DNA from 3 places in the Bacillus sp. GB_SG_008 genome. Region 3 is predicted to be linked to each of the others. Evidence: riboswitches for the same ligand, from Rfam matches in the RefSeq annotation. Region 3 holds a riboswitch; each other region holds the start of a gene.
The links. A riboswitch is a leader RNA that binds a small molecule or an ion and turns the genes downstream of it on or off. The one in region 3 is predicted to bind thiamine pyrophosphate.
Positions count from the first base shown of each region.

Region 1: linked by a shared signal. The riboswitch ahead of thiC (phosphomethylpyrimidine synthase ThiC) and the one ahead of tenA (thiaminase II) in region 3 are both predicted to bind thiamine pyrophosphate.
Region 2: linked by a shared signal. The riboswitch ahead of thiT (energy-coupled thiamine transporter ThiT) and the one ahead of tenA (thiaminase II) in region 3 are both predicted to bind thiamine pyrophosphate.

Region 1 is NZ_JBPZSK010000002.1:255,881-266,990, forward strand. It holds gene ACTDJC_RS06265 (hypothetical protein) at 13-546, opposite strand; gene ACTDJC_RS06270 (hypothetical protein) at 883-1,056, opposite strand; gene ACTDJC_RS06275 (lactate permease LctP family transporter) at 1,565-3,226, shown strand; gene ACTDJC_RS06280 (DUF2642 domain-containing protein) at 3,280-3,966, opposite strand; gene ACTDJC_RS06285 (arsenic transporter) at 4,032-5,390, opposite strand; TPP riboswitch at 5,594-5,707, shown strand; gene thiC (phosphomethylpyrimidine synthase ThiC) at 5,907-7,667, shown strand; gene ACTDJC_RS06295 (hypothetical protein) at 7,811-8,119, shown strand; gene ACTDJC_RS06300 (arsenic transporter) at 8,186-9,544, opposite strand; gene ACTDJC_RS06305 (cytochrome d ubiquinol oxidase subunit II) at 10,205-11,110, opposite strand, start outside.
Region 2 is NZ_JBPZSK010000010.1:52,422-63,531, forward strand. It holds gene ACTDJC_RS19945 (ABC transporter ATP-binding protein) at 1-418, shown strand, start outside; gene ACTDJC_RS19950 (FtsX-like permease family protein) at 405-2,345, shown strand; gene hpt (hypoxanthine phosphoribosyltransferase) at 2,449-2,979, opposite strand; gene ACTDJC_RS19960 (MFS transporter) at 3,444-4,724, opposite strand; gene ACTDJC_RS19965 (helix-turn-helix domain-containing protein) at 4,953-5,123, shown strand; gene ACTDJC_RS19970 (RNA-guided endonuclease InsQ/TnpB family protein) at 5,427-6,878, shown strand; gene ACTDJC_RS19975 (hypothetical protein) at 7,233-7,562, shown strand; gene thiT (energy-coupled thiamine transporter ThiT) at 7,605-8,204, opposite strand; TPP riboswitch at 8,293-8,394, opposite strand; gene ACTDJC_RS19985 (FeoA family protein) at 8,601-8,828, shown strand; gene feoB (ferrous iron transport protein B) at 8,825-10,813, shown strand; gene ACTDJC_RS19995 (FeoB-associated Cys-rich membrane protein) at 10,831-10,998, shown strand; gene ACTDJC_RS20000 (kinase) at 11,079-11,110, opposite strand, start outside.
Region 3 is NZ_JBPZSK010000011.1:106,424-117,533, reverse strand. It holds gene ACTDJC_RS20725 (DUF3965 domain-containing protein) at 1-929, shown strand, start outside; gene ACTDJC_RS20720 (hypothetical protein) at 1,242-1,577, opposite strand; gene ACTDJC_RS20715 (SH3 domain-containing protein) at 1,584-2,741, opposite strand; TPP riboswitch at 3,145-3,253, shown strand; TPP riboswitch at 3,313-3,413, shown strand; gene tenA (thiaminase II) at 3,499-4,194, shown strand; gene ACTDJC_RS20705 (ABC transporter ATP-binding protein) at 4,163-4,912, shown strand; gene ACTDJC_RS20700 (ABC transporter permease) at 4,909-5,661, shown strand; gene ACTDJC_RS20695 (ABC transporter substrate-binding protein) at 5,658-6,677, shown strand; gene tenI (thiazole tautomerase TenI) at 6,688-7,317, shown strand; gene thiO (glycine oxidase ThiO) at 7,301-8,410, shown strand; gene thiS (sulfur carrier protein ThiS) at 8,426-8,629, shown strand; gene ACTDJC_RS20675 (thiazole synthase) at 8,632-9,402, shown strand; gene ACTDJC_RS20670 (thiazole biosynthesis adenylyltransferase ThiF) at 9,395-10,414, shown strand; gene thiD (bifunctional hydroxymethylpyrimidine kinase/phosphomethylpyrimidine kinase) at 10,429-11,110, shown strand, end outside.

The DNA.
Region 1 (11,110 bases), on a different contig from region 3:
CAAAAGCTCTTCTTAAGAAACCTTTGATGAATTATAATGTATGGTTTGTTTGAATTTTTGCCTGTTTGAGTTAAAGCATTTTTCAATTCCAAGGTAGCGGTCTAAACTTAAAACGTAACTGCGTTCTAAAAAGAATAATATTCCAAATGCACTTGTATATAGTGTAAGACTTGTTAAATTCATATTACCTGAGAGAATAAAATTAATATGCATAAAAAGACAAATACAAACAGAAGGAATAATCATTAATCCTACTATCATACATATACCAACTACAATCTGGACGATAGGAATCGTATAGTTAAAGAATATAATATGTTTTAGTGCTATGTATTGAATGAAATCATGATAAAATTCTGGAACATTTGGTTTTTCTAGTGCCATTATTAAGTAATTTTTAAGAAAAATCCCCGGTTCACTAAACCAATGTTTTTCTGTAATTTTTGTTATTCCTGCCAAAAGCCATCCAATACCAAAAAAAACGCGCATTAAAGTAACTAATAATTGAAATAATTGCTTTTCCAGACGCCTTGATAATACATTCATAACATTAAACATCTCCAATCTTGTAAGGGGAAAAGAAGTGCCCTCAAATATTGATAACGATTATCATTATCGAAATTAAATTTAACAATTATGATAACTATTTTCAACGGAAAATGTAGGATAATTTGCAAAAGCTTAGGAAGTGAATTCCCGCTTCAAGATTCGAGAGAGAGGTGAAGGGAATTTTCATACATGAAATGTCATTCCAGTTCTATCAATTAAGTTTAGATCGGGCGAATTATAATGGAATGAAAGCAAGACCGTCTTTTGACGGTCTTGCTTCTTATTTTTCTTTAATTCATGACTCCAACAAATACCCAAACAAATTATTTCGTATTAACGAGCTGTGACATCTTTAGCTGCTTCAGAAATACGGTCAACTGTTGCTTTTCCAGCATTTTCAACAGCATCAACTGCATTTTGTACTGCATCGCTTGCTGCTTCAATTCCGCGTTTTGTGTTATTACGCCCTGCATCAATGGCAGATTGAGTTCGATTTTGCTCAGTCATTTTTTGTCCTCCTAAAATCAGTTTTCGACCTTAGTATAAGAAAATGTCATTTTCCTATTCATACATTAGAAAAACTGCCAATAATCTGGGGTGTGTAACCAAAAAATCCCGTCGGAACACGTTCATCATTTACGGTTGCAGCTCTTTTTTATCCCGCCCAAACAGCCGGTAAGAAGTCAGGCAAGGAAGAGAGACAAACCGTCTGTAAGGACCCGATTGGTTTAACTAATCCTCAACGAGAAAACCGTTCGTTGAGGAAAGTTTCACTTTATTTTAGAAACCTGTAATCATATCACATTTTGTGAAAGGATGAACAAAGAAAATGTGAAAAAAATTCGAAAATAGCATTGTAAATACAGGGAAATATGATAAAGTAGAATTATCAAATATTCATGAAAACGTTTTCTGTAAACGTTTTATTTTTTGGACCTAAAGGTCTGATGACCTGGTTGTCTACTTATAGGATTATAAGTACATGAAAAAGAGACATTAGAAGGGAAGAGAAACTATGAGCACATGGACACAAGTTTATGATCCGCTAGGTAACATTTGGCTTTCGGCAGCAGTTGCAATGATTCCAATTATATTTTTCTTCTTAGCGTTAACAGTTTTTCGTATGAAAGGCTATGTTGCAGGGTTCATTACAGTTTTATTAACAGTTATAATTGCACTTTTTGTTTATAAAATGCCATTTACGATGGCGATAGCAGCAACGGGTTATGGGTTTGCTTATGGATTATGGCCAATTGCGTGGATTATCATCATGTCAGTATTTTTATACAAAATCTCAGTAAAAACGGGACAGTTCGATGTCATTCGTGCATCTGTTCTTTCTATTACAAATGATCATCGTCTACTTGTCATTTTAATCGGCTTCTCATTCGGTGCATTTTTGGAAGGAGCAGCTGGATTTGGAGCACCAGTAGCAATTACAGCAGCGCTTCTTGCAGGGCTTGGTTTAAACCCGTTATACGCAGCGGGGCTTTGCTTAATTGCAAATACAGCACCGGTAGCATTCGGAGCGATGGGTATTCCAATTTTAGTAGCTGGTCAAGTAACAGGTATTGATCCTCATAAAATAGGAGAAATGGCTGGGCATCAATTACCGCTTCTATCATTATTTGTTCCATTCTTTATTGTATTCTTAATGGATGGATTAAAAGGTGTAAAACAAACGTGGCCTGCATTACTTGTAGCAGGCGGTTCGTTCGGGATTACGCAGTTTATTACAGCAACATATCTTGGGCCTGAACTCCCGGATATTACATCAGCACTAGTGAGTTTAGTGAGTTTGGCGCTATTCTTAAAAGTATGGCAGCCAAAAGAAATTTACCGTTCTGGAAAAGGACAAGCAGAAGCAGCGGCGACGGTAGATGCTGGTTCTACAATAAATTTAACAGCAGGAAAAGTTTTGAAAGCGTGGTCACCATTTATTATTTTAACGATAATGGTTGTAATCTGGAGCCAAAAATTCTTTAAAGCTTTATTTGCTCCAGGCGGTGCACTTGAAAGCTTAGTGTTTAAAATTCAAATTCCGGGTCTGCATAATTTAGTGATGAAGGCAGAGCCAATTGTTAATAAACCAACACCATATGAAGCTATATTAAAGATTGATATTTTATCGGCAACAGGAACAGCAATTTTGATTGCATGTATTATTACAATGTTTGTTTTGAAAATGAGTCCAAAACAAGCAGTGGTCACATTTAAAGAAACGTTGAAAGAATTGAAAATGCCAATTTTGTCAATTGGATTAGTACTTGGTTTTGCGTTTATCGCAAATTACTCAGGACTTTCATCGACATTGGCATTAGCGTTAGCAGGAACGGGGAAATTCTTCCCATTCTTCTCGCCATTCCTTGGATGGCTTGGGGTATTCTTAACAGGATCAGATACATCTGCAAACGCATTGTTCTCAAATCTACAAGCAATTACAGCGCAGCAAGTAGGCGTAAGCGAAGTGTTGCTTGTTGCAGCGAATACAACGGGCGGTGTAACTGCTAAAATGATTTCACCGCAGTCCATTGCAATCGCATGTGCGGCAGTTGGACTTGCTGGAAAAGAATCTGACTTATTCCGTTTCACAGTGAAACATAGTTTATTCTTCGTAACAATCATTGGTATTATCACATATATTCAAGCTTATTATTTAACTTGGATGATTCCTTAATAGAAAAAGGGGTGTCTCTTATGATGAGATACCTCTTTTTGTTATTTTTAATTTTAGGATGGAAGATGTACGGTTTTAACGTGATGTAAATTAAAATGAAAACGCTGATTACGTGCTGTAATGAGTTCAATTTGGTTGTCGGTTACTTCAGCTAATTTGCCAATTTTATAACTCTGTATGCCTAGATCAAGTAAAACGATATGTTGTTTTAGTTTTTTCATTTGCTCAGAAAATGTACGTGCAAGTGTAATCTTTGAAGCTGGCGATAAGAGTTTTGTATTTTCTAGTCCGTAAGGCGTTTCTGCTTCCTTATACGGAACGATATATTTTACGTGATGAAAGGGGATGTATAACATTTGATAGACAGGTGAGAGGAAGATAAAATAGTCATTCATAATATGGGTAACATATCCATGTAAGAAGTGTTCATGTGATAGCGCAAGTTCAATAAATTGTCCTTTTGCCACTTGCAATGTTTTTCGCAGTGAAATAGTGGATTCACTTGATATTATGTCTGGCGGTAGTAAAGATTCTGGAATTGCTAGGTTATCAAGTAATGAAGAATCGATGCTTGGGGTTAAATGTTGAATGTGTAAACTAGAGATATACATGTATTTTTCTCCATCATACAATACAATAATATCCGAGCCTTTATCAATCATAATTCCTTCAAATGGAATAATTTCCCTTGACAATGTCACTTGTATGGGCTGATTAATATATTTTTGTAAATGAAGCATAATAATCACCTTTCTCGTAATTACATAATCTCCTCCTTCTAACATAGTGGAAGGAGGGAGATGTTTTAAGATGTGAAGATTAATTTAACCCAATAATATAAACATAGCAGTGTAAAAATGACGGTTGGCGGAATGACAAGAAGTGTAGTTTTTATATAGGTATCCCAACCGATAGTTACTTTTCCTTTTTTCACAATATACATCCACATTAAGCTTGCTAATGTACCAATCGGGAGTAATAATGAGCCCATGTCACTACCGATGATGTTTGCAAGATAAATGGTTTTCAATGTAATAGGATCTAGTCCCATTTCGGTGAGTTCAATTGTGCCAATCATTAAGGCAGGATGGTTATTAAAAATGTTAGAGAGGATAGAGACTAGGCCCCCCATAACAAAAGTGGCATGAAATAAACTACCAGTGATGATTGGCTGAAATGTAGTGATGAGCAGGTTGGTTAAGCCGATGTTATTAAGTCCATACACAATCACGTACATAGAAAATGCGAAAATTAAGACATACCAAGGTGTTTTTTTAATCATATCATGAGGTGGAAGGCGCAGTTTGTACCATCTCCACCCGAGTAAAATAACGGAGCCAATGACTGCTACAATGGCGATAGAAAACTGAAAGAAAGATGCGATAAATAAGCTGATACGAACGCATAAAACAAATAATAGAATTCCAAGCATAAACCTTGTTCGCTTACGATTTTCATCAATTGCGGGACGTGGTTGCAGTGGGTGAAAGGATTTTTTAACGAAATTTTCATCTAAGTATGTCGACAAGACCGGGAGTTTTTTAGGGATTTTTTTCCGAAACACAAGGAATAACAGAAACGACATAAAAAGGAGACCTAACGTAGCGGGAACAAACATCATGGCTGTGTGCATGTATAAGTCCATATCAATAATTCTCAAGGCGATTAAATTCACAATATTGCTTACACCAATCGGCGCGCTTGAGGCAGTGGCGATGAGTGCACCACTTAGTAAGTAAGGTATTTTTTGATCATGTGTGAGTCGCAAATGGTGTAACAAAAGCAGTAAAATGGGAGTTGTAATTAAGATGCTACCATCGTTATTGAAGAATAATGTCATGAGAAAACAAAGAAGATTTGTATACCAAAAGAGGCGAATACCAGAGCTTTTTGCTTTTTTAGCAAGTTGAACGGCGCACCAATAAAAAAAGCCGAAACTCTCTAATACGATTGCCATAACAATGGTAGCCATAATTGTTATGGCGGCGCCAATAATTTTTGAGCTAATATCACCCAAGTCGGTAAGAGAAACTGTACCGCTTAAAATGACAATTACTGCACCAACTGTTGCTGGAATTGCTTCATTCATCCCTTTGGGACGCCAAAAGATGATGAGCGTGGTTCCGAGAAAAGCGAGTATGGTTATTGTAGATTGTAGGTTTATCAACTCTTTCACCCCTGTTCTTATCGTGAAAAGTTTACATAAGACATACGTCCTGCACTGGCTTATATTCTATATGTATGAAGTGCGGATTCGGCTTGTACTGAGTGAAATACCCATTTTTTGAATAAGGAAAAAAATAATATAAATACCTTTGCATTTTTTTGACAATGATGTATGATAAGAGCGTAGTGAAAATTTAATCAGTGATAAACTAGGGGTGCCCAAGAGCTGGGCTGAGAGGGAAGCGTGTTGAAGCTTCTTAACCCTTTGGACCTGATCTGGTTCGTACCAGCGGAGGGAAGTTAACGGCTTTACATAACAATGCCTTATGTTGCCAGGTCCTATTCTTTATTATGGACCTGGCTTTTTTATTTGAGCATATACTAGCCGCTAGTTCTCATCCTGGTCATAAGAAAAGTGGAGCCAACTGTTTAGACGCAAGGGTCTAGGCGGCGAAACTGAATCTAAAGAAAAGCGGAGGTTACTTCGCTAAGACACAGGGGAGGAAACACATTTATGAAACAATCTGTTTCAGCTGAGCAAATTGAGTTGAAGTCAAGTTTACCGGGAAGTAAGAAGGTATATGTAGAGGGTACGCGTGAAGATATGAAAGTACCGATGCGCGAGATTGCACAAAGCGATACAAACGGTGTAACAAATCCATCTATTCGTGTGTATGATACGAGTGGTCCTTATACTGATCCGGATTACAAAGTGGAATTAGAAAAGGGGATTCCAACGCCGCGCCGCTGCTGGATTGTGGAACGTGGAGATGTAGAAGAGTATGAAGGTCGTGAAGTGAAACCGGAAGATGATGGTGTAAAAGTAGCAGCTAAACATACGCCTGTATTCCCGCAAATGGGACGTAATCCGCTTCGCGCAAAAACTGGGGAAAATGTTACGCAAATGCATTATGCGCGTAAAGGTATTATCACAGCAGAGATGGAATATGTGGCGATTCGTGAAGGCGTGGAACCAGAATTTGTACGTAAGGAAATTGCTGAAGGTCGTGCCATTTTACCGGCAAATATTAATCATCCGGAAGCAGAACCAATGATTATCGGGCGTAACTTCCATGTGAAAGTAAATGCGAATATCGGGAACTCAGCTGTATCATCGTCGATTGCAGAAGAAGTAGAGAAGATGACATGGGCAACACGTTGGGGCGCAGATACAATTATGGATCTTTCTACTGGGAAAAACATTCATACGACGCGTGAATGGATTATTCGTAATGCGCCTGTACCAGTTGGAACAGTGCCGATTTACCAAGCGCTTGAAAAAGTAAATGGGATCGCGGAAGATTTAACGTGGGAAGTATACCGTGATACGCTAATTGAACAAGCAGAGCAAGGAGTAGATTACTTTACAATTCATGCTGGTGTACTGCTTCGTTACATTCCGCTTACAGCAAAGCGTGTAACAGGAATTGTATCACGCGGTGGTTCGATTATGGCCCAGTGGTGTTTATATCACCATCAAGAAAACTTCTTATATACACATTTTGAAGAGATTTGTGAAATTATGAAGAAGTACGATGTTTCCTTCTCTCTTGGAGATGGATTACGCCCTGGTTCAATTGCGGATGCAAACGACGAAGCTCAATTTTCTGAGCTGGAAACATTAGGAGAACTTACGCAAATTGCTTGGAAGCATGATGTACAAGTGATGATTGAAGGCCCAGGACATGTACCGATGCATTTGATTAAAGAGAATATGGATAAAGAACTCGACATTTGTCATGGTGCACCGTTCTATACGCTCGGACCGTTAACGACAGACATTGCACCGGGTTATGACCATATTACTTCTGCGATTGGAGCAGCGATGATTGGTTGGTTCGGTACAGCAATGCTTTGCTATGTAACACCAAAAGAACATCTTGGCTTACCAAACAAAGATGATGTTCGTGAAGGGGTTATTACGTACAAAATTGCCGCGCATGCTGCTGACCTTGCAAAAGGTCATAAAACAGCACATCAGCGTGATGACGCTCTTTCTAAAGCGCGTTTTGAATTCCGCTGGCGTGATCAATTTAATTTATCATTAGACCCTGAGCGCGCAATGGAATATCACGATGAAACATTACCGGCAGAAGGAGCAAAGACAGCGCATTTCTGCTCAATGTGTGGTCCGAAGTTTTGCAGTATGAGAATTTCGCATGATATTCGTGAGTATGCAAAGGATAATGATTTAGAAACGACAGAAGCAATCTCAAAAGGTATGAAAGAAAAAGCAGAAGAGTTTAAAGAAACAGGCAGTCAATTATATCAATAATTAGAAAGCATCTTTCTGAACACCTCTTAATCTATGATCATGTGTACCCTAACCTAATATAGATGATAGTCCCCCTGCTGAGCGAGAGCAGGGGGATTTTGTTATACTTTACATAAAAAGCAAGGGAAATCAGAGGGGTAAAAATGAAACAGAAAATTGTTCCTGCTACTGCATTTATATTACAGATTCTTTTTGTTGTTACATTCGTTTTTTTATTGTCACCGAATTATGAGAAACAAATGGATATTATCATAACAGCTGTCAGCACGTTATTTCTTGTGTTTAGTAGTTTTGGCCTTTCTGTATATTCATTTGCGAAGAAGTGGTACCCGAAATTATCGTTTTTCTTTATGATTACATCATGCATGTTGCTTGCTTATTTTATCTTGGCTTTTATTCTTCCCGAGGCGGGGATTCCGCCTTATCTCTGTCACCGATTTACGGAGCGTTAGTATTAATAGAAATAGGAACCTTCCGTATATATTTTGGAGGGTCCCTATAAGGTGTTTTATCCCGCATTAATGGGCAAAAACGAGCTGCACCCAGTAGTATAGGAGGAAGAGTGTTACGATTGTTGTGAGTGGAATGACAATTAAGGAGACACTCAAGTAATCTTTCCATTTTACTTTGATTTTATTTTGTTTCAAGATATACATCCAAATAAGGGAAGCAAGTGTACCAATTGGTAGTAATAATGATCCCATATCGCTACCAATGATGTTTGCGAGGTAGATTGTTTTGAGGGTAACAGGATCTAATCCCATTTCCGTTAAAGTAATGGTTCCAATCATTAAGGCCGGATGGTTATTAAAGAAGTTGGATAGAATTGAAACGAGTCCACCCATCATAAAGCTTGCATGTAATAAACTTTGATTTACGATTGGCTCACATACTTGTACAAGCCAAGCTGTTAATCCAGCGTTATGAAGCCCGTAAATAATGACGTACATGGAAAAAGCAAATATGAGAATGTGCCACGGTGTCTTTTTTAATATATCGACTGGATTTGTTCGTAAATAATACCATCTCCAGATGAGTAGAACGAGAGAGCCAATTACGGCAACAATTTCAATCGGAATCGCAAAGAATGAGGCAACGAAAAGAAGACAACGCATAAGGAAGACAAACAGTAACACTTTTAACATAAATTTTGTGCGTTTGCTTTTTGTATCAACAGAATCTTTCCCCTTTAATGGGTGAAAGTGTTTTGTGAAAAAGACTTCTTCAATGTCATAAGCGGATGTTGGTAGTTTTTCCGGTAATTTCTTTTTCACAACTAGGTACATGAGCCATGACATAAAGATAAGCCCTAACGTTGCAGGTACGAACATCATTGCTGTATGCATATAGAGTGTCATATGAACGATGTTTAATGCGATTAAATTTACAATATTACTAACGCCAATTGGAGCACTAGAAGCAGTTGCAATTAATGCACCGCTTAATAAATATGGAATTTGTTGTTGTGGTTTTAATTGAAGGTTTTTCAAAAGCAGAATTAAAATTGGTGTGGTAATTAAAATACTGCCATCGTTATTAAATAATAGCGTCATGAGAAAACAGAGTAATTGAATGTACCAATATAGACGGTGCCCGGAACCTTTTGCTAAGTTCGCGAGCCGGGCTGCTGCCCAGTGGAAGAAACCAAAACTTTCTAATATAACGGCCATAACGATTGTCGCGATGATGGTGATAGAGGCGCCGCCGATTTTACTAATAATATCGGCAATGTTGCTGCGTGTTACAAGACCGGTAATAATGATAATCCCCGCTCCAATTGCAGCTGGCCATGCTTCGTTTATTCCTCCTGGCCGCCAAAATATAACGACCATGGTGATGACAAAAACAAAAAGTGTAATCCAAATTTCAATACCCATAGCTAGCCTGCCCTTCTTGATTCTTTAGTTTGAACAAGAATATTTCTACTTGTCCACGACCTTATATTTAATCATATTCATATTCTTAAAAGAAGGTATGGGGTATTACACTAACTATTGTAAATATGTGCGTTTGGTACTTTGAGGAAAAGACCTAGTATATAGGGAATTCTAAATGAAAATAGGCACATATCCAGTATGTGCCTATTAGGTATTTATAATAGAAAGGTTATTACAGGCATCTACCTAGTTTTCTTTTGGTAGGTAGACGTGGATGAAAATATGCTACTTATTTCGTGGTAGATGATGTTTGACTAAGAATTTTGTTATCAGTATGGGTATTTGTAATACTGTCTGTAAGAGCCTGATTGGTTCAACTAACCTTCTGGAAAAAACGTTCCCAGAAGGAAGTTTCACTTTACCCCGCTCAAACGGCTGGTAAGAAGTGAACGCAGGAAGAAGAGCAAACCAGCCGTAAGAGCCCGATTGGTTCAACTAATCCTCAACGAGAAAACCATTCGTTGAGGAAAGTTTCACTTTACCCCGCTCAAACGGCTGGTAAGAAGTAACTACAAGAAGGGGAGCAAACCAGCCGTAAGAGCCCGATTGGTTCAACTAATCTATCGTGAGGAAAAGCGTCTCACGATAGGAAGTTTCACTTTATTTTAAAAAAGTTCGATCTTTCAAGAATAAGTTCCAGAAGAAGATGAAGCCTGGTAATAGTATTGCGATACCGACTGCATAGAGAATGAGCAGCGCATAAAACGTTTCTTTCGTTGTAAAACTTGTGAACACAGTCACTTCTGGATAAATAATATATGGAAGGTGTGCAACGCCGTAAGCGTAGCTTGCAAATCCATACTGGGCAACGACAGAAAGAACAGCAATGCGCGGCCAGCCGAGTGTTTCATGTTTTTGGTTTGTCCACCAAAGGGAGGAATAGCCAATGATAAAAAAGATGATCGAGATTGTAAACCATTTGAATTGTTTAATTAATCCTTCCATGAGCCAATGTGTTTCTGGCTCCATTACGACAAGTGCGACGATGGCGGTGACAAGCGTTGCAGGACCGAGCACGATGGCGTTTCTCCGGTAGACACGATATGTATCTTCGGATCCTTGTTCTCTAGCAAAATCAGCGAGAAAGAGCGCTGATAAAAAGAGTTCTGATGTTAAACCAAAGAGCATGTACCAGTATACGACTGGACTTGATAATAACTTTCCATATAATAATGTTTCTTTGCCACCAGTAGTGGTAATGAAGGCTCCTTCTGTTACAGGAAGAACTGTAATTAAGAGAGCTGGAATTAATAGACCGGTAATGCCCGAAATAATGCGCATTATACGCTCATACTTTGGCAAGGAATAAGAAAACACCATAAAAGTACTACGAATTGTAACGAGTATGAGAATTAAGGTAACAGGTAAAAACATTGCGGTTGCGAGTGTAAATGCAGCTTTTGGAAAGAAGCCGAGAAACGCAACAACGACAAAGACTAGAAATGTATTTGTAACTTCCCATGTTGGGGACAAATAGCGATTAGCAAGTTTTCCGGCAAGTGTTGG
Region 2 (11,110 bases), on a different contig from region 3:
AGGTGAAATTGATCGCCGTGTTCTTGAAATCGCGAAAAAAATTGGTATTGATCATATTTTAGATCAATATCCATACCAAGTATCTGGCGGACAGAAGCAGCGCTGCGCAGCCTCTCGCGCTATTGTTACAAATCCAAGTATGATCTTTGGAGATGAGCCAACAGGTGCGTTAGATTCTAAGTCTGCAACTGACTTATTAGAGAGCTTGAAATCATTAAATGAATATGATCAATCGACAATTTTAATGGTCACGCATGATGCATTTGCCGCAAGTTATTGTCAGCGTGTTATTTTCATTAAAGATGGTGAGTTATATAAAGAACTGCACAAAGGAGAAGTAACGCGGAAGCAATTTTTCCAAGAAGTACTAGATGTAATGTCTATTATCTCTGGAGGTATAGTAGATGACGTTATCTAGTATTGCCCTTCGCAATATAAAGCGAAACTTTAAAGATTATGCTTTATATTTTATGTCGATGATTTTTAGTATCGTCATTTACTTTACCTTTGCAGCACTTCAATATAATACACAAATGGAAAAAGCGGCAGAAGGATCAAAGAAAATTAGCGGGGCATTCCAAGTCTCTAGTGTAATGCTCATTATTTTCGTAGCGGTATTTATTATTTATTCCAATAGCTTCTTTACACGTAAACGAAAAAAAGAAGTTGGGTTATATTCTTTACTAGGAATTCGGAAACGCCAAATTGGAAGAATGCTGTTTTATGAAAATATGTTAATGGGATTAATGTCCTTAGTAATTGGTATTGTGATTGGTAGTTTACTGTCTAAGCTATTTCTGGAATTACTAGTAAGCTTAATGGGACTCGATTTACATGTTCATTTTGAAGTGCCGTTAGCAGCGATTACGAATACGGCAGTTGTGTTTTTTGTTATTATTTTGTATACATCGCTGCAAGGGTATCGTTTAATTTATCGATTTAAGCTTATTGAGCTATTCCGCGCTGAGCGTGAAGGAGAACAAATGCCAAAAGGGTCTATTATTATGGCATTTATCGCTATATTCTTAATTGGTTCTGGATATTTCTTATCACTTATGTTTACGAAAGCTATTAAATACGCAGACTTCATGATGATCGCATTTTATATTCTATTTGCAACCGTAATTGGTACGTATTTATTATTTAAGTTCTTTACAGTTGTCGTTTTAAAACGCGCAAGAAATAATAAATCATCCTTTTATAATGGAATGAATATGGTAACGACATCTCAGTTGTTATACCGCATTAAAGGAAATGCAAAATCGCTTGCAACCATTGCTATTTTAAGTGCAGTAACATTAACAGCCGTTGGTACATCTGTCACGATGTATTACAACACATTCACACAAACGAAAGATTATACACCGTATAGCTTCTCTTATGAGAAAAAGGATGAGGCTTTAGAACAGAAAGTGAATGCAATCTTTGAGGAAGAGAAGAAGCATAATCCAATTAAAGAGCAGTTCGAAATTGAAATGGTGCCGGTGAAAGGGAAATTTGAAGGTGAAAAAGCTGATATAAGTATGAATGCTCATTATATGATGACAGAACAATATCAACTTGTGTCACAATCCGCCTTTAATACAATTGCGAACAAAATGGATACGGTAAGGTTAACCGCTGGAGAAGCTTTCGTATTGGATGGCACGTATATTGAAGGACATGAATTTAGTACAGTATATACAGGAAATAAAGCGGTATTTCCTCTTGGAAATGAAACGAAGGCATTAACAATTAAAGGTGTTGAAGGTCGTAATGTTACGAACTTAGGAGAATTAGTTGTTGTTGTTCCAGACGACGTATACGAGCAAGCGAAAAAGGTAAATGGAACGAGAGTTGTTAAAAATATTAATGTGAAAAATGAGAAGAATAGTAAGGCATTAACGGAAAAATTAACAAAGATTATGCCGAGAGAGCCTGAGCCTGCACCGTCATTTAGAGATTTCTATACAGGATTTAAAGGCGGAATGGAAGCAACTGGTCTGATGATGTTCATCAGTACTTTCTTAGGAATGGTATTCTTACTTGCAACAGGTTCTATCATTTACTTTAAACAATTAACAGAAGCAAATGCAGACCGTGATCGATATGTTGTTCTTCGTAAAATTGGGGTAACGAAGCAAGAGATGAAGAAAGCAATCGCAAAACAAATTCGCTTTATTTTTGCGATTCCATTAGTCATTGGAATTTTGCATAGCTTATTTGCGCTAAAAGGATTGGCTAATTTATTGCCATTTGAAATTTTAATTCCATTATTAATGAGCATTGGAGTATATAGTGTGATTTATATTGGCTATTACTTCTTAACGGTGCGTTCTTATTTTAAGATTGTAAGTGAGGAGTAGTAGAAAAGTAGCTATTGGTATAAGCCATAGCTACTTTTTTTACTACGTATGCATGTCGTATATTGGCGAATGGCCGATATATGTAAAAAAAGCTGATATCGTATTATTTATCTGTTGCAACAGAAGCAATATATGGTAAGTTACGATATTTTTCAGCGCAGTCAATGCCATAGCCGACGATGAATTCATCTGGAATGACAAAGCCAACGTATTCAGCTGTTAAATCAACTTTACGGCGTTCTGGTTTATCAAGAAGCGTACAGAATTTTAACGCTTTTGGTTTATGCATTAAGAAGTGGTCTTTTAAGAAGTGAAGTGTTAAACCAGAATCAATAATGTCTTCTACGACAATTACATTTTTACCTGTAATATTTACATCGATATCTTTTAATAATTTTACTTTTCCAGTTGTTGTTGTTTGGTTTCCATAGCTAGATGCAGAGATAAAGTCGATTGTTACATCGTTTTTAATGTGACGAATTAAATCTGCTGCGAATACGAAAGAACCTTTTAGTACAGCAATAACAAAAATTTCTTCTCCTTCAAAATCACGTTCGATTTGCAGTGCAAGCTCTTTTACTTTTTCTTGCAGCTGTTCTTGTGAGATTAAAGTGTCTTTTATTTGGATTTCCATGCTGATCCTCCTACATTGTAAAACTTATGAACAGTTTGACTGTAAAGGATTCATACAAAAAAGTCAAAAAAGAGAAGGAGGATTTACTTTTAAATAAAAATATAGAAAATTAAGGGGGGGATATTGTAGATTAGGGAAAGGAAGTTAGTAGCAAAGAAATAAAGTGAAACTTTAATCAGTGGGGGGGTTCTTCATCCCCCACTGATTATTAGTTGAACCAATCGGGCTTTTACGGGCAGTTTATCTCCCACCTAACTTCTTTGCTTTCACCGAATTTTGAGGTGGGAGTATTACTGCCCGTTAATGCGGGATAAAATGATTATATAGAAAAAAGGACTTCTCTATAATCTGTAAAGCAGCCTTAAGACTGCTTTACAGGCTATTAAAAATGATAAATGATAGCTTTCTGTTTCTAATCCAATTTTCATAATATCCTCACCTTTCTTATCTTTTTGTTATAAATCTCATGCTTCATTTGAAATTGAATTTAACTCATTTTTCTTCTTAACAATTCGGACTAAATAGCTGCTAATAATCAAACCAAGTACGGAAAAAGCAATCATTGTTAAAAATACATGCTTATAACCGTCCATTCCAGGTGTTCTATCTAACATGCTTCCATATAGAGAAAATGCAAACATCGAAGGTGCATATCCTATTAAGCAAGCGATGGAAACAGATGCACCACTGATTTCTCTTGGAATTCCCACCTCATCAATAGGAGCAAAAAATACTGCTCTTTGAGTAAAAATAATCGTGCCAAAACTAAGTGTAAAGATCATTCCAACATATACATTCATCGTCTCATGAGGTAAGAAGATAAAAATAGTCATCCCAATAATTGCGGCTATAAAAGCAACTCTTAAATATTTAGATGGAGACTTGAATTTTTTATCAGCTAAGAATCCTCCTAGTGGACCTCCAAGCATTTTTAAAGCGTATTGATTAATAATTCCATAAGCACCTACTAGTGCAACAGGCATACCATAGATCACTTTTAAAAAAGGAATAAAATATGTTAAACCTATATAGACGGAATACACAGAGAATATAGTGAATGATACTGCCCATACTTCAGGCATCTTTACTGCTTGTAAAGCACCTTCTAGTGCAGCTTTATTTTTGTTAATTTTGTTACCATGTTCGTCTGTATCTTTAATTATGTCATCTTCTACCAAGAAATAAGAAATGATACCAATAACAATTGCTGTTGCTGCAAGGAAGATAATTGCACCTCTAAAGCCAGCTGCTCCTGATCCTAACCAACTAAAAATTGCAAGGGCAGAAAAAGCAACAATAGTATCAACCACTCCTCTTCCTGCTTCAAGGAATCCAAACACTCTACCTTGTTCGTCCTTATCTCCTAATAACCGTACAGCTTTAATTAAAGCAGGCCAATAAGCAGTCTCTGCAAATAAAGCGAAAATAATCCAAACGGTTAAAACACCATAATAACCAGGAAATGTTGTTAAATATAATCCTGATAATCCAACACCAATTAAGCTAAAAGGTATGATTTTCTTCTTAGAAAACCTGTCTACTATATACACTGATGCGATATAACCAAATGCTTGAATAATCCCATAAACAGATAAGATTACCCCTATTTGGGTATGAGATAAGTGAAAATAATCCATCATAGGAATATAAAAAGCATCTTTTAAAAATGGAAGTTTAAAAATTGCTCCTCCGCCTAAAATTAATACTGCAAGTGCAAACCACTTATTTTTTTGGGGAGTATCCATCCTTTTCCTCCTCAGAGGTTGATTTCTTAAAAGATAGTGCCTTTGATGAACTCAAAACTTAGCACTCTCTCACTATAAAGATTAAGTCTTTTAATCGTTTGATAATAAGAGAACGACATCTTATTTTATCATTTTTAATATTCGATTTTTCCTTTATTACAGGAGTTTTATCATATCTGGCGAGAAGACCCCCACATCAAGCGCGAAGCGGTAGGTGGGGGTAGTTCAATAGAGTACGAAGTTTCGCCTGAGAGAATGTCTCCTGATGAAAAAATGGAAGGGATAAAAAAACTTAATGATAAAGGGGTATTTTTACTTAAAGGCGGCGTAAGTGAAGTTGCTAAACATTTAAAAGCATCAGAAGCGACCATCTATCGATATTTAAATAAGGTAAAGTAAATGTGTCATTTACTTATTTAAGTAGCATTTTCTTTAAAGTAGAAGTGCTACTTTTTTTATACGCAGAAAAGTGATAGACTTTCCATTGATTAAATGAACTGAATAGAAAAGGAGAGTCATATGATTTTATTTTTATCGAAAAATTGGCAAGAAAACTCCATCTTCAAAACGTGCAGGGCATAGCCTAGTTTTAGGGGGAGATGAATTGCCATCGCATTTGTAAAAATATTTTCGCGACATTACGAATGTATGTTCTTTCTGGCTGTTTTGTAGTATCATGAAGGAAAGAAGGAGGTGAAAATCATGACGAAAGAAAAAGAATATGTAACCTATCAAATTTGGATCAAGAAAGGTCATAAGTTACACTCCTACTTCCTAGAAATGTGTCAAAACGCAAAAAATCTCTACAATACAACAAACTTCTACATTCGCCAAGTGTATACGACTTTATGTACAGAGAAAACTTTACAGCCACTTCAACAAGAAGTTCTTCATACATTACAAGCACATATTGAAATCATGAATGAAAATCAACTTCGTGCGTATCGAAAACGCGTACAAAGGGAGAAAGAAAAACCCGCAAAAGAACAAAAAGAAATCAAATGTAATTTGTTTGCATTCCCTACAAAGGAGAAATCCTTCTTATCGTATAACTTTCTAGATTGTTTGTTTAAAACGATGAAACAACAAGATTATATGAACTTGCCAGCACAAACGAATCAAGCGGTTATGAAGAAGTTATATCAAAACTGGAAATCATTCTTCGCTTCTATGAAAGCATATCAGAAACATCCTTCCACTTTTACTGGCAGACCTCGCATTCCCAAATACATTAAATCATCTATGAAAGAAATTGTTTTCACGAATCACGTATGTAAACTTCAAGAGAAATACATTCGTTTTCCAAAAACAAGCATAAAATTAAATATCGGTAAATTGTTCGGATATATCGAAATTTTGAAAGAGGTACGTGTTTCTCCTGCTTATGGGAAGTTTAAGGTGGAAATTGTGACAGAACAATCTAAGCCATTGCCTGAGCATGTAGACAATAACCGTTATATTAGTATTGATTTAGGGATTAATAACATTGCAACTATCATAACGAATACAGGGGCTACTCCTGTGTTAGTAAAGGGCAATGTCATCAAAAGCATTAATCAATACTACAACAAACAAAAGGCTCGCTTACTGGGTATTCTTCGTCATGGAAAAGAAGCAAAAGAAGGCCCACACACATCAAACCGTTTAGAGAGGCTTCATGAGAAACGGTTTCTCAAGATAAAAGACCTCTTCCATAAAATGAGTCACCACATTGTTCAGTTGGCGATTCAACAGGAGATTTCTATGATTGTGATTGGGAAAAATACAGCATGGAAACAAAACAGTGATATGGGGAAACGACAGAATCAATCGTTCTGCCATATCCCGCATAATCTACTCATTGAAATGATCGCCTATAAAGCAAAACGAAAAGGTATTACTGTACAAATAGTGGAAGAATCGTATACAAGCAAGGCATCCTTTCTAGACAATGATGCGATCACGACTTACGGTGAGGAAGACATCCCTGTATTCAGTGGGAAACGGATCAAACGCGGCTTGTATCGTACGAAGGAGAACAAACTACTGAACGCAGATGTGAATGGTGCCTATAACATCTTAAAAAAAGCAGTTCCAAAGGCATTTGCCGATGGAATAGAGGGGTTGTGCTATCAGGCAGCTGTGTCAACTCCACTTGTGTTAAGCATCTCTTGAAGGTGATACACGAGAAACCCCCACTTCAAGATCCGCAGGATATAAGTGGCGGGAGTTTTCATCAAGACGAAAGAACGGGTAAAAGCAACCAGGATATGCACTCGATTGTATGTACAGATGCTTTAAATTTTTTACAGGAGAGTACTATTAATGAAAGCACGCAATATTATTTTTATGTAATAGCGTTTATATATTTATATATTAATATTTACAATTAAAACCTTACAAAATTGTAAGGTTTTTTGTAAGGTAAATCGATAGTTTGTACTGATTTTTTTGTATACACTACATATGTGTAAGGCACATACATTTTAGGGAAAAAAGGCAGGCACTAAAAAAGAAAGGAGTAGGGGAATGGAGAGGCACTCGGCGGCTCTATCTTTATTATTAGAGAATGATATGATTATGCTAGCTAATAATGAAGGCTGTAAAACTGTAGTTGATCGACAAGAAGTATGGGTAGATTCACATGATAAAGTTGTGTGGCACAAATGGAATGATAGCTATAAAGAGAATATAAAGAAGCAGCACATAGGGTATGATATGCGTAGAGTTGTTTTATGGAATGAGATGAAATCTTGGATTCATAAGCATAACGGTAAAAATAAACGAGAGCAGCCGAGAGAGATAGACACACTCCATTCTCAAACTCCTGAAATGGTAAGACACATAGATTCACATTAGGAAAGTAACATGGGAAACTGAGGCACAAAAAAAGATTGCTATTTAAGCAATCTTTTTTTTGTTTGTATAATTCATATTCACGCTTGTAAATAAGCGTGGTGCTGTTGTAAATAAAATGACAAGTAAAATGGCACATAATGCGAAAGAACCAATCATTGCGCTGCCATTTACGATGAAGGAATATAAAACAGCAGATTGTCCTTTTGGTGCGTATTGTCCAAAGAAAATAACACCGGCAATAAAGTGCCAGAAGTAACGAGCTAGGCTGCCAATAAATGTAGCGATAATGATATACGTAATTGCTTTTGTTCTTTGTCTATTGGCAAGTGCTTGTTGGATTGGTGTATGAAATAATCCAGCAAAACCGATAAAGGCAAATGCAATGAAGTATTCAATAAACGCTTGTATTGGCGTTAAAATGTAGGCATCTCCTACGACAATTTGTAGTAATCCCCAAATGAGACCACTTAAGAAACTTGTTTTAAATCCCCAGCGGTAAGCAATAATAAAAATTGGAATCATAGCAAATGAGATAGAACCGCTCGTTGGAAGTTTAATAGATAGTGGTAAAATATCGATGACTAACGCAAATGCTGCGAGAATCGCTGCCTCTATCATCGATTGTAAATTTGTGTTGCGCATTTATAGCTCCCCCTACATCCAAGTTACAAAAAAAGAATCACTATCATAGGGGGATATTGAAATATACAAGTTACAAATAACTATTTATGTATATACGTTTGCACAATTCCTGCGTTAGCATTAACTAACAGGTTCAAAGGGTCGGAACGATGTGTTCCCTCTCAGCGACGCGGCTCCCCCTGTGACAACGAGATTCTTAGATTGTTACTTTTATTGTAACGAAAATGGATAAGAATGACAAATGAATCGTACATAACTTTGTTTCGTAACGTAAAAATGCTGAAATTGTACAAAAATATTAATAAATTCACATCATATTGTATAGTTTTTTTTCAAAAATTCATGATATGATTGATATTGATAATAATTATCGTTATCTTCCAAGGGGGAGAAGTTATGAACTTAGTTGATATGAATATAGATGAAAAAGTACGTGTGAAAGATTTACAATCTCTTGATAAATTATTAAAACGTCGTTTAGCTTCATTTGGATTTGCTGAAGGCTGCGAACTTTGTGTAAAACAAAAGGCAATGTTTAATGGTCCGTGTACATTAGAATGCCGCGGGCAATTAATTTCTATTCGCCATTGTGATGCGAAAATGATAAAGGTGGAATTAGCGTGAATAAGGTTGCTTTACTGGGGAATCCAAATACGGGGAAAACATCATTATTTAATGCGCTTACTGGTTCTTATGAATATGTGGGGAACTGGAGCGGAGTAACTGTAGAAAAAAAGATTGGTAAGTTAAAAGATAAGAAGGGAACTTTAATAGATTTACCAGGTGTATATGATTTAAACCCTGTGTCACGTGATGAAGGGGTTGTTACACAATTCCTATTAACTGACGAATTTCATCATATGTTAAACATTGTAGACGCCTCTCAATTCGAGCGTAATATGCATTTAACTTTGCAATTATTAGAATTTGGTAAGCCGATCTCAATTGGTTTAAACATGATAGATGTTGCCAGGCAGCGTGGAATTATCATTGATGTGAAGAAACTGGCTGAAATGCTAGGTGTAACAGTTATTCCGGTTATTGCGAGGAGCGGAAAAGGCTGCGAGGAATTGTTAACTTCTCTTCACGAAAGTGATCGCGTAGAACAGAAGCCATTTATTCTTTCTTATGGTGAAACGGTAGATGCAGGAATTCAGCAAGTTATGGATAAATTGCAACAAGCGAATTATGAGCATACAAGATGGCTTGCACTTCAATTTTTAAGCAATAATGAAGTAGTAGAACAAGAATTAAATCAATTGCCTATTTATAAGGAACTTGTAGCAATTCGCTCTGCATTAGAAGTAGAACTGGATGTAACGCTGGAGCAGCATATGTACGGAGTACGTGCAGCGTATATTGAAAAGTTGAAAACAAGTGTCATTCGTCATGAAAAAGAAGGAAGCATTCCTTTTTCTGAACGAATTGATAAATTAATTACACATAAAATTTGGGGACTTCCGATTTTTTTAGGAATCATGTATTTCATTTTTCAGGTTACATTTACGTGGATTGGGACACCTCTATCTGATCAACTTGATGCATTTGTCGGCGGTCCGTTTACAGATTGGGTAACGACAGCTCTAACTAATATGGGGGCATCTGAGTTTATTCGAGCGCTTATTACAGATGGCGTGATTGCTGGTGTCGGTGGAGTTATAGTATTCGTTCCGCAAATTTTTGTATTGTTCTTCTTTATTTCATTGTTGGAAGACTCTGGATATATGGCGCGTATTGCCGTTGTAATGGATCGTATTATGGAGTTTTTTGGACTAAATGGAAAAGCATTTATTCCAATGATCATTGGTTTTGGTTGTAACGTACCAGGCATTATGGCCGCAAGAACGATTGAGCAGGATAAAGAGAGGTTACTTACGATTTTAGTGACGCCATTTATGTCGTGTTCAGCACGCCTACCTGTATATGCATTATTTGCTGGGGTCTTTTTCCCGCATAGTCAAGCAATCGTTGTGTTCTCTTTATATATCATTGGTATTATACTTGCGCTAGTCGTTACAAAGATTATGTCTATTACGGTTTTAAAAGAAGAAAAATCAATTTTTGTAATTGAACTTCCGCCTTATCGTGTGCCGCAAGTAAAAACGTTATGGCGCAGTACGTGGGAAAAAGGAAAAGGGTTTGTACGTAAAGCAGGTACATTTATCTTTGGCGGTTCGGTTGTCATTTGGTTATTAAACTATGCTGGTCCATCTGGATTCGGTGTAGATATGGGAGATAGTTTCCTAGCGATGATTGGCGGCGTCTTGGCTCCAATTCTAGCACCGCTTGGCTTTGGAACATGGCAAGCAGCTGCAGCACTATTAACAGGATTTTTAGCAAAAGAAGTTGTTGTTTCCGCAATGGCGATTATTTATTCTGTGAAAGAAGATGTATTAGGAAACATAATCGGAGCTCATTTTACAGCATTATCAGCATATGCATTTATGTTCTTTATCTTATTATATGTACCATGTTTAGCAACAGTTGCGGTAATTCGCCGTGAAACAGGATCAGTTAAGTGGACTATTTTCTCTGTTGTTTATCCGCTTATTGTTGCGTATGTATTAACACTAATCGTATACCAAGTTGGATCTATGATGGGATTCTAGAAGGAGATGTTTGCATAATGGTAGTTAATATTTTAATTGGAGCTGTCATTTTTGGATATGCAGCATATACGTTAATTAACTTTGTAAAGAGAAGTAAAAAAGGAAAATGTGCAGCGTGCTCCATTAATAAATCATGTCAGTCCAATGCTTGTAGCCCTGATATGAAGCATGTGGTGAATAAGTAGTACAGAGATTCCTAGATAACATATAAAAAGCATGGAGAAATGATCCATGCTTTTTTTTCATATTTCTTAGTAGTTTAATATTATCCCTGTAAAACTAAATCGGCAAGTTTTG
Region 3 (11,110 bases):
TTCATAAAGATGAAATGCCAACTTTAGTTCGAATTGTTCGTTTATGTCAAGAAGTGGGATGGTATCAACAAGCTTATCGTTTTATGGTTGATGAAGGATTAGAGGAGTTCGTACAAACATCTCTAGATTATGAATCATGGGATGTGTTTACACAAGTAGTTGCTTGGAATTATTTAATTATAAAACAAAAAGTTGCTGAGTTAGACAGCAATGATTACTTTATTTGGGAAAGAATTAAATTTAATGTAGAGTGTATTGAAAAGTATAAGGCACTTTTGTCGCATAAAGAAATGTTGGAATTTATGTTTCTATATCTTTGTAAACAAGCAAAGACATTATCAAGAGAGAAATTAGATGAAAACCTAATGGGTTTAGCAGTATATTGTAATACATATATTTATGATTTATACACACTAGATTTATTGAAAAAATATAGAAAATGCACTGATTTCTTAACATATTATGAACCAAGCCGAGCTGTTGTAGCATGCCAACATGCGGTGATTGCACAAATATCAGATCATCTTAATCCATTAAAGACAACTCATGTTGATGATTATTTATTTGTTATAAAAGAAATAATGGAATATATGTCATTTGAATTTATGAAAAAATATGAGCATTTTATTGGAAAATTATTATCATATGTTCCATTTTTCGAGATGATTCAAGTTCCACAACATGCATATTATTGTGAAGAACTCATGTATATATGTAAAGGAATAGGGTATAAAGAGGAACTACTACGTGATTATATATTTATACAATTACCAAATTGTTTTCCTTCCTTTATTAAGCAATTTTTAAAGAATAAGCGCTATGCTTCAATACATGATATTTTATTTTACTGGTGTAGCGATGAACAGCGTATGAACTTAGAAAATAAATATAACTTAAGTTTTATTTATGAAAAATATGCGTGCGGATAAAGTGAGTTTTCCACTAATTTGATGCTTTTCCAACTAATGGTTACATAAAGTTCATTTCTTTGAGAAAGCATACTTTGTCTAGTAAATAAAAAGAAATAGCGTAGAATACAAATAAGGATTCCACTTTATGTGGAATCCTTATTTAATAGTAAATAAAAAAAGAAATTATTATGAGAGAAATCATGCCATATAAAAGGAATTGGCCATTTTTATTTTCTTTAATACCAAAAAATTCATTCATTCTTTCATATAAGTCTAAAAACGATTTTGTTAGACTAGCTTTGGATAAGCGTTGCACCATTTTCCCTCTTTCTATGTTTCTTGATATTGATGTTTACGATGTTCTGGGACATATATATATTGAGATACTATAAGAAGAATAGTCATAAAGAATACAGGGAAAATTGCGGCGGCATTTAGGCCATTATAAATAATGTTTGTTAGTAAAGAACTTATAATGAACAGTGCAGTATATATGTGTGAAATATGGCGTTTTAAACGAATTTTGAATACTTCCATCAGCACTTCACAAGCAACGAACGTAATAGCGATGCTTAAAAATACAATGTTTGTGTTGTAAATTAATAAGCAACAAATGAGACCGAAAAATGCTAAATACTCAATAATTAATGGGATATTGCGTGTCATCTTACATCACCTAACTAGGAAAGGAAGCGGATTTACTGCATTTGTTTTTTCAAAATTCCATTCCCCGTTATGTAATTCAAAATGTAAGTGTTGACCAGTGGAATGTCCTGTATTTCCCATATAACCGAGCAATTGGCCCGTTGCTACGTTATCGCCCACTTTAACTGCACGATTTTTCATGTGAGCATATACAGTTGTATATAAATTCCCATTTATATGATGGGCAACAAATACAACATTTCCATAGCTTGTAGAATAGTACGACTTAACAACAGTGCCAGGTGCAGAAGCTTGAATTGGAATATCCCCTGTTGCCGCAAAGTCTATGCCATAGTGCATCTGTCCCCAACGTACATCAAATGTTGAGCTCACGTTCCCTTGAACTGGATATTTAAATACAGCTGGAATAGATGGTTTAGCTTGTTGCTGCTGTTGCTGTTGTTGTCCTTGCAATATATATTGTTGTCCAACATAGCCATATCCTGATCCGTAGCGAATTTTATACCATGTGCCAACCTTTCCAACGACTTGTACTTGTGTTCCATTCTTTAAAGAACCAATAACAGCCGTATTTGTTCCTGCACCGCTGCGTACTTTTAATGCTGGAGTAGCAACATAATAAGAGCTTCCGCCTTGTACCGTAACTCCTTTTACTAACGGCTGAGTTCCGTTAGATAAAAACTCTTTCTTTACATAGCCATTTGTTCCGTTATGTATAATTTTATACCATCCATTTTCTTCTTCTTGGACAGTAACAAATTTCCCATTTGGTAATACATCAATAATTTCAGATTGCGTATTTGGTTCAGAGCGAACGTTTAATGCGTCTGAATTAACGATATATTGCTGCTTACTATTGCTTGGTTTTGTTAAAGAAATTGCTTCTTTTTTTACATAGCCAGTTTTATTTTGAGTTTGAATTTTATACCATTCTTCTGTTGTTTCAAGAATTGTAACGGGAGTGTCACGTACAATGTTTTCAATAACGGAATCTGTTGTTTTAGGACTATTATATACTTGTAATGTATTCGTTTTTACATAACCAATTTTCGTTTTTGGTTTTTGCTGCGCTTCTACAGTTTGTACAGTGGAATCTGTCATAGACGGGAGTAAAGAAGCAACTGCTACAGTAGCTGCTGTCATTGCTGCGGCTTTCATATTCATATAATTATAGGCCTCCTTATGTAATAAATTGTTATATTCAAAATTATAATATAACAATATTAAACTTGATTTGTGCGCATAGAAATGTAGTATTAAAAATAAATGAACATTTTCCTATACTATAAAGTCCCATAATAAAAGGATAGCAGATTTATCACTATTATGGAAATAGATAGAAGAAGTTTGCGTTTTTTGAACTTACAAAATACATAGAATGATATTTTATCTCGCTCAAAGCGTTGATATTTTAGGGAGAGGCTTTAAGATGAAAAACTCCCGTAAGACATAGAGTGACTTAACTAACCATTTTTTGGTTAAAATTACCGTCAATGGAAATTTGACTTTATAACTCAAAAGAGTTGCCGATGAGATATGGCGATGGTATACTGACTATGTTAAATGAATATAATGCTAGGGGGGCTAGTGTTGCTAGCTGAGAGTAAGACATATAGTCTTTGACCCTTGAACCTGATCTAGATGATGCTAGCGTAGGGAAGCAATTTGGACGATATACATAACGTCCCCGTTTCTTTGCGTATAGAAACGGGGATTTTTTATTGAAAATTTTATAGAACACCACTAGGGGTGCTTGTAAGCTGAGAGAGGTAGAAACCTTAACCCTTATAACCTGATCTAGGTGATACTAGCGTAGGGAAGTGGAAACAACAAATGAAGTTTTCTTTTGTTTGCTGTAACCACTTCTTATATAGAGGTGGTTTTTTATTTGGATACATATATATAGGAAGGGGAAATTTAGATGACATTTTGTGAAAGGTTATTTGAAAAGGTGCAGCCTGTTTGGGAAAAGAGTCATAATCATCCATTTGTAACAGGGATGGGAGATGGAACGTTAGAGAAAGATAGATTTCAATATTATATTGTTCAAGATTATTTGTATTTGTTAGATTACGCAAAATTATATGCAATTGGTGTTGTAAAAGCAACAAATCCAAAAGTAATGGCGAAGTTTGCTGAACAAATCGATGGGATTTTAAATGGAGAAATGACGATTCATAAACAATATGCAAAGCGTTTAGGAATTTCTGTTGAAGAAATGGAATTAGCAAAGCCGTCTGCAATGAATCTAGCATATACAAACTATATGATGTCTGTATCACAAAACGGTACACTTGCTGAGTTAATTGCAGCGTTGCTTCCGTGTATGTGGAGTTATTGGGAGATTGGAAAGCGTTTGAATGATATTCCAGGAGCACGCAACCATGAATTTTTTGGTGAGTGGATTCAAGGGTATAGCTCTGAAGAATACGGAAATCTTTGTGTATGGTTAATTGATTTATTTAATGAAATTGCAATTGGAAAAGCAGAAGAAGAACTAAATCGTTTAGAAGAAATCTTCTTATATTCCAGTCGTTTTGAATATTTATTCTGGGATATGGCATATCGTAAGGAGATGTGGGGTTTTGAGGAGCAAGAACATACTACAGTTTCATAACGTTTCCTTTCATTATGATGAGAAGCAGATTATAACGAATCTTGATACTACAGTACAAGAAGGGGAATTCGTTAGTATTATTGGACCAAGTGGCTGCGGGAAAAGCACATTGTTTCGGCTCATTACGGGACTCGAAAAAGCAAGTGAGGGCACTATTGATGTGATAGGAGCAACCGATCACCCTGTCGGTTATATGCCACAAAAAGATATGTTACTCCCGTGGCGAACAATTATTGAAAACGCAGCTTTGCCTCTTGAATGCCAAGGTGTGAAGAAAAAAGAAGCACAAATGAAAGCACAAGAATTGTTGGAGCAGTTTGGACTGCAAGGGTATGAAAATAAACAACCAAAAGATTTATCAGGCGGAATGCGGCAACGCGTCTCTTTTATTCGTACGTTGTTAACTGGCGGAGATCTTTTACTATTAGATGAACCATTTAGTGCACTTGATGCATTGACGAAAGCATCTCTGCAAGAATGGCTGTTTGAACAATGGAAACATTGGCGAAAAACAATTTTATTTATTACACATGATGTTGATGAAGCGCTTTATCTTTCCAATCGTATTTTTATCGTAACAGAGCAGCCCATTACATCATTGACGGAACGGATCGTACCTCTTGGACAAGAACGATCTCGAAAGGATTTACATCGTCCAGAAATGCTGGCATTAAAAGATGAACTCATTGGGCTGTTACAAAGGCAGGTACTTGTATGAAAAGAATTGTAGATTATGTTCCAGCTTTTATTGTTACTGCTATTTTTCTTATTGTTTGGGAAGTAGGAGCACGGATTCTCGATGAAATGTACATTTTACCATCCCCAAGTGCCATTGTTCAAAAAATGTGGGAGTTACGGGATATATTGCTTACGGTACATTTACCAGCAACGCTTTCTGTTACAGTTATCGGTATTGTCATTTCCATTGTATTAGGTGTTGGTTTAGCAATGGTGATGAGTATGAGCTCATTTGCTGAGAAAGCATTTTATCCACTACTAGTTGCTTCACAAACGATTCCAATTACAGCTTTGGCACCATTATTTGTTTTATGGTTTGGCTATTCTATTTGGAGTAAAGTTGTTGTCACAGTACTCATTACGTTCTTTCCAATTGCAGTGAATACGTATGATGGCCTTCGCAGTACGAAAAAGGAATGGGAAGAGCTTTTGATTACATATGGTGCAACAAAAAAGGATGTTTTCTTAAAATTGAAATTACCATCCGCACTTCCATACTTTTTCTCTGCTTTGAAGGTGGCCCTGCCGTTCAGTGTTATCGGGGCAGCAATTGGAGAATGGCTTGGAGCGCAAGCGGGACTAGGGTATTTTAGTAAACGAATGATGACACAAATGGATGGTGCGGGTGTGTTTGCACCAATTGTTTTATTGTCATTACTTGCTATTTTCTTTGTATTACTTGTTTCTATATTAGAGAAGAAGTTTATTAGTTGGAGGAAGCATGCATGAAATTATTAAAACGCATTTTTGTGTTTACATTATTAATTGCGATGATTGCTGGGTGTTCTAGCAATTCGGCATCAGAAAAGGAAAAAAGTGAAAAAAAGAAAAAAGGTGAAAAAGAAGTAACTGTAATGCTCGATTGGTATCCAAATGCAGTGCATAGCTTTATTTATGCAGCAATTGAAAAAGGATATTTTAAAGAAGAAGGTATCAAGGTAAATATTAAATTCCCTTCAAATCCAACTGATCCATTAACGTTAGCAGCGGCAGGAAAGGTAACGGTCGGATTATATTATCAGCCTGATGTTGTTATTGCTAGAGCGAATGAAAATATTCCAGTGAAGTCTATCGGAGCAGTTGTTCGCTCACCTTTAAACCATGTCGTATCGTTAAAATCAGCTGGCATTTCTTCTCCAAAAGATTTGGAAGGAAAAACAGTTGGATATTCAGGAACACCGTTAAGTGAAGAGTATTTAAAAACGATGGTTAAAGAAGATGGTGGAAATCCAAATAACGTAAAAGTAGTTGATGTTGGCTTTGATTTAGTACCGGCTCTTACTACGAAAAAAGTAGATGCTGTAACAGGCGCATATATTAACCATGAAGTACCAGTACTGCGCCACGAAGGTTTTGACCCAGCATATTTTAACCCAGCAGATTACGGTGTACCGAATTATCATGAACTTGTATTTGTAACAGGCGATAAAACATTGAAGAAAGATAAAGAAACATTGCAAGCTTTTTTACGCGGGGCGAAAAAAGGTTACGAATTTATGAAGCAAAATCCAGATGAAGCATTAAACATTTTATTAGACCATCAAGAAAAAGAAAATTTCCCTCTTATTCCAGAAGTTGAAAAAGAAAGTATGAACATTTTATTAGATAAAATGGAAACGAAAGATGAACCATTTTTATCAGATACAGCAGATTCATGGGAAAAACAAAATAAGTGGTTGAAAGAAAAAGGGATGGCAAAAGAAATTGTTCCTGCAAATGAGTTGTTTGAGAACATTTTAAAGTAGGCGAATTTATATGAAAGATGAGCTTCACGTCATATCAAATGGTCGTATGCCGTTTGAAGAGTTAGCAAATATAGCAACTGAGATTGAAAGTGAAATAGATTATTTGCACATTCGTGAGCGGGAGAAAAGTACGAAAGAGTTATATGAAGGTGTGGAAAAGCTCTTAAATAAGGGCTTTCCCTCTTCTAAGCTTGTAATCAATGATCGGATTGATATTGCAATTTTATTAAATATTAGACGTGTACAGCTTGGCTATCGCAGCGCTGATATGAGATCTGTCAAAGAAAAATTTTCTTATTTACATGTTGGTTATTCTGTTCATTCACTTGAAGAAGCGATTGTTGCTTTTAAAAGCGGTGCGGATTCTCTTATGTACGGGCATTTGTTTCAAACAAACTCCAAAAAAGGAGTTCCGCCAAGAGGATTAGAAGAAATTACAGAAATGGCAAAACATTTAACAATCCCAATTACTGCTATTGGAGGGATTACTCCTAATAATACAGCAGAAGTACTTGATACCGGGGCTACTGGTATTGCAATTATGTCCGGAATTTTAAGTGCAGTAAAACCGAATAAGCAAGCGAAATTATATAAGGAAACGATACGAAAGTGGGCGAGGAATCATGAAAAAAATATATGATGTTGCCATCGTTGGCGGCGGTGTAATCGGAAGTTCAGTTGCACATTTTCTTGCTGAAAGAGGCTATAAAGTTGCCATCATTGAAAAACAAAAGATTGCTTCTGAAGCTTCTAAAGCAGCGGCCGGATTACTAGGTGTACAGGCGGAATGGGATGAATATGATCCGCTGTTTGAATTAGGTAGGCAAAGCCGCGCGATGTTTCCAAAGCTTGCAAGTGTATTGCGTGATAAAACCGGAATTGATATAGGATATGAAGAAAAAGGAATTTACCGTATTGCTCAAAGTGAAGAAGAGAGCGTACGGCTTCTCCATATCATGAAATGGCAGCAACAAACAGGAGAAGAATCACATTTTATCTCAGGTGAAGAACTGCGTGAAAAGGAACCATGTTTATCCTCTTCTATTATTGGAGCCGTATATCATCCAAAAGATGGCCATGTGATTGCACCTGAGTTGACAAAAGCATTTGCTCACTCTGCTGCGATATCTGGAACGGATATATATGAAGAAACTGAAGTGTTTGATATTCAAATTAAGGATAATCAAGTAACAGGATTATTTACAACAGAAGGAACAATCTCATGTGAAAAAGTAGTAATTGCCGGAGGTTCATGGAGTACAAAACTACTAGAATATTTTCATAGTGAGTGGGGCACATACCCTGTTAAAGGTGAAGTTGTTGCGGTGCGCAGTCGTAAGCCACTGCTACAAACCCCTATTTTTCAGGAGCGATTTTATATTGCACCAAAACGCGGTGGACGCTATGTCATTGGGGCGACAATGAAACCTCATACATATAACAAAGCTGTGCGTCCAGAAAGTATTACTTCTATATTAGAGCGTGCTTATAGTATCCTTCCAGCATTAAAAGAAGCAGAATGGGAAAGTGCATGGGCAGGATTACGTCCGCAATCGAATCATAGTATGCCGTATATTGGTATGCATGAAGAAATTAACGGGTTATATGCTTGTACTGGCCATTATCGAAATGGAATTTTATTAAGTCCAATTTCAGGCCAATATATGGCTGATCTTATAGAAGGAAAGCAAGATAATCGTTTATTAGATTCATTGCTTTCACAATCTATTTAGTAAGGAGATGAAAGCTTGAACTTAAAAATTAATGGTAGACAAGTAGAGGTACCAAGTGAGGTTAAGACGGTAGCTGATTTGCTTGCTCATTTAGGATTAGAGACAAAAATTGTTGTTGTAGAACGCAATCAAGACATTTTACAAAAAGATGATCATCAAGATACATCTGTTTTTGATGGAGATCAAATTGAAATTGTAACATTCGTAGGAGGCGGTTGATTATGTTAAATATTGGGCCATTTACTTTTAATTCTAGATTGTTATTAGGAACAGGGAAATTTTCCGATTTTGATGTACAAAAGAAAGCAATTGAAGTATCAGAAGCAGAAATTTTAACGTTTGCGGTGCGTCGTATGGATATTTTTGATGCAGAGCAACCAAACTTACTAGAAAAAATTGACGTAACAAAGTATACACTTCTTCCAAATACAGCAGGAGCAAAAACAGCAGAAGAAGCAGTGCGCATTGCGAAACTAGCAAAAGCATCAGGATTATGTGACATGATTAAAGTAGAAGTGATCGGTGATGATAAAACGTTATTGCCAGATCCAGTTGAAACGTTAAAAGCATCCGAAATGCTATTAAAAGAAGGGTTTATTGTTCTGCCGTATACGTCTGATGATGTTGTGTTAGCACGTAAATTACAAGAATTAGGTGTCCATGCAGTTATGCCAGGAGCATCACCAATTGGTTCTGGTCTTGGTATTGTAAATCCATTGAATTTAAGCTTTATTATTGAGCAAGCAACTGTTCCAGTTATTGTTGATGCTGGTATCGGTAGTCCAGCTGACGCAGCGTTTGCGATGGAATTAGGTGCAGATGGTGTTTTACTGAATACGGCTGTTTCTGGAGCGAAAGATCCTGTGAAAATGGCAGAGGCAATGAAGCTGAGTATTCATGCAGGTCGGTTAGGTTTTGAAGCGGGACGTATTGCACGTAAGCGCTGTGCAACTGCAAGTAGCCCGTTAGAAGGAATGAGCATTCTTGAATAGTCGATATTCCCGTCAAGTATTGTTTTCTCCAATTGGAGAAGAGGGACAGCAAAAAATAAGAGAAAAGCATGTATTAATTATCGGTGCAGGAGCACTTGGAAGTGCGAATGCAGAGATGCTTGTTCGTGCTGGAATTGGCAAAGTAACGATTGTTGATCGCGATTACATTGATTGGAGTAATTTGCAGCGTCAACAGTTATATTGTGAAGAAGATGTACGAAATAATTTACCCAAAGCGGTGGCAGCAAAGCGCCGCTTACAAGCTATTAATAGCGGTGTAGTTGTAGAAGCCTACGTACAAGACGTAACAGCAGAAGAACTAGAAGAGTTTGTTACAGGGGTAGATCTTATTATCGATGCAACAGATAATTTTGAGACCCGTTTTATTGTAAATGATATATCACAAAAACATTCGGTGCCATGGATTTATGGAGCCTGCGTCGGTAGTTACGGTCTTTCTTATACAATTTTACCAGGAAAGACACCGTGTTTATCTTGTTTATTACAATCTATCCCGCTTGGCGGAGCGACATGTGATACTGCAGGGATTGTTTCACCTGCTGTATCCATCGTTGTATCACATCAAATTGCAGAGGCATTAAAGATTTTAGTAGAGGATTATGAAGCCCTTCGCGATGGACTCGTTTCATTTGATGTATGGAAAAATGAATATTCATGTATGAATGTACAGAAATTGAGAAAAAAACAATGTCTATCATGCGGAGAGGAAGCAGTTTATCCGTATTTAAGTAAGGAAAATACTTCTAAGACAGCTGTTTTATGCGGCAGAAATACAGTGCAAATTCGTCCGCCATATAAAGAACAGTTCGATCTTTCTATGTATAAAAATCTGTTACAAGATCGTGTAATGGATTTAACCGTTAATCCGTATTTATTATCGTTTTCTGTTGATGATAAACGGCTAGTAGCATTTCAGGATGGCCGTGTGCTCGTACATGGTACAAAAGATATTGCGGAAGCAAAAACAATTTATCATCGTTACTTTGGTTAAAAAGGGTGAGTAAAATGAAAGTGAATAAAGCATTAACGATTGCTGGTTCTGATAGCGGCGGCGGTGCAGGTATTCAAGCTGATTTAAAAACGTTTCAAGAGCTCGGTGTGTACGGAATGACAGCAATTACAGCGATTACTGCACAAAATACACTTGGTGTACAAGGAGTATATCCTGTTCCAGTGGAAGGTATTCAAGAACAGTTAAATTCTATCGGCGCTGATTTAACACCAGATGCAGTGAAACTTGGCATGTTATTTAGTAGTGAAATTATTAAAATCGTAGCTGAAAAAATCAAATCATTTTCATGGAATAATATTGTATTAGATCCTGTTATGATTGCAAAAGGCGGAGCATCTTTATTACAACAAGAAGCTGTTGCGGCATTAAAAGAACATTTGTTGCCGCTTGCAACAGTAATTACTCCAAATGTTCCTGAAGCAGAAGTATTAACAGGAATGAAGATTCATACGATTGAAGATAGTAAAGAAGCTGCGAAAGTACTGCATAATTTAGGCGCGAAGTTTGTTGTCATGAAAGGCGGACATGCGGCGTATCAAGGAAATGAAGTAATAGATTTATTGTTTGATGGCAAGGCATTTGTTGAGTACAGAAGCGAACGTATTGATTCCAAGCAAACACACGGAAGCGGATGTACATTTGCCGCAGCTGTAACGGCAGGATTAGCAAAAGGTT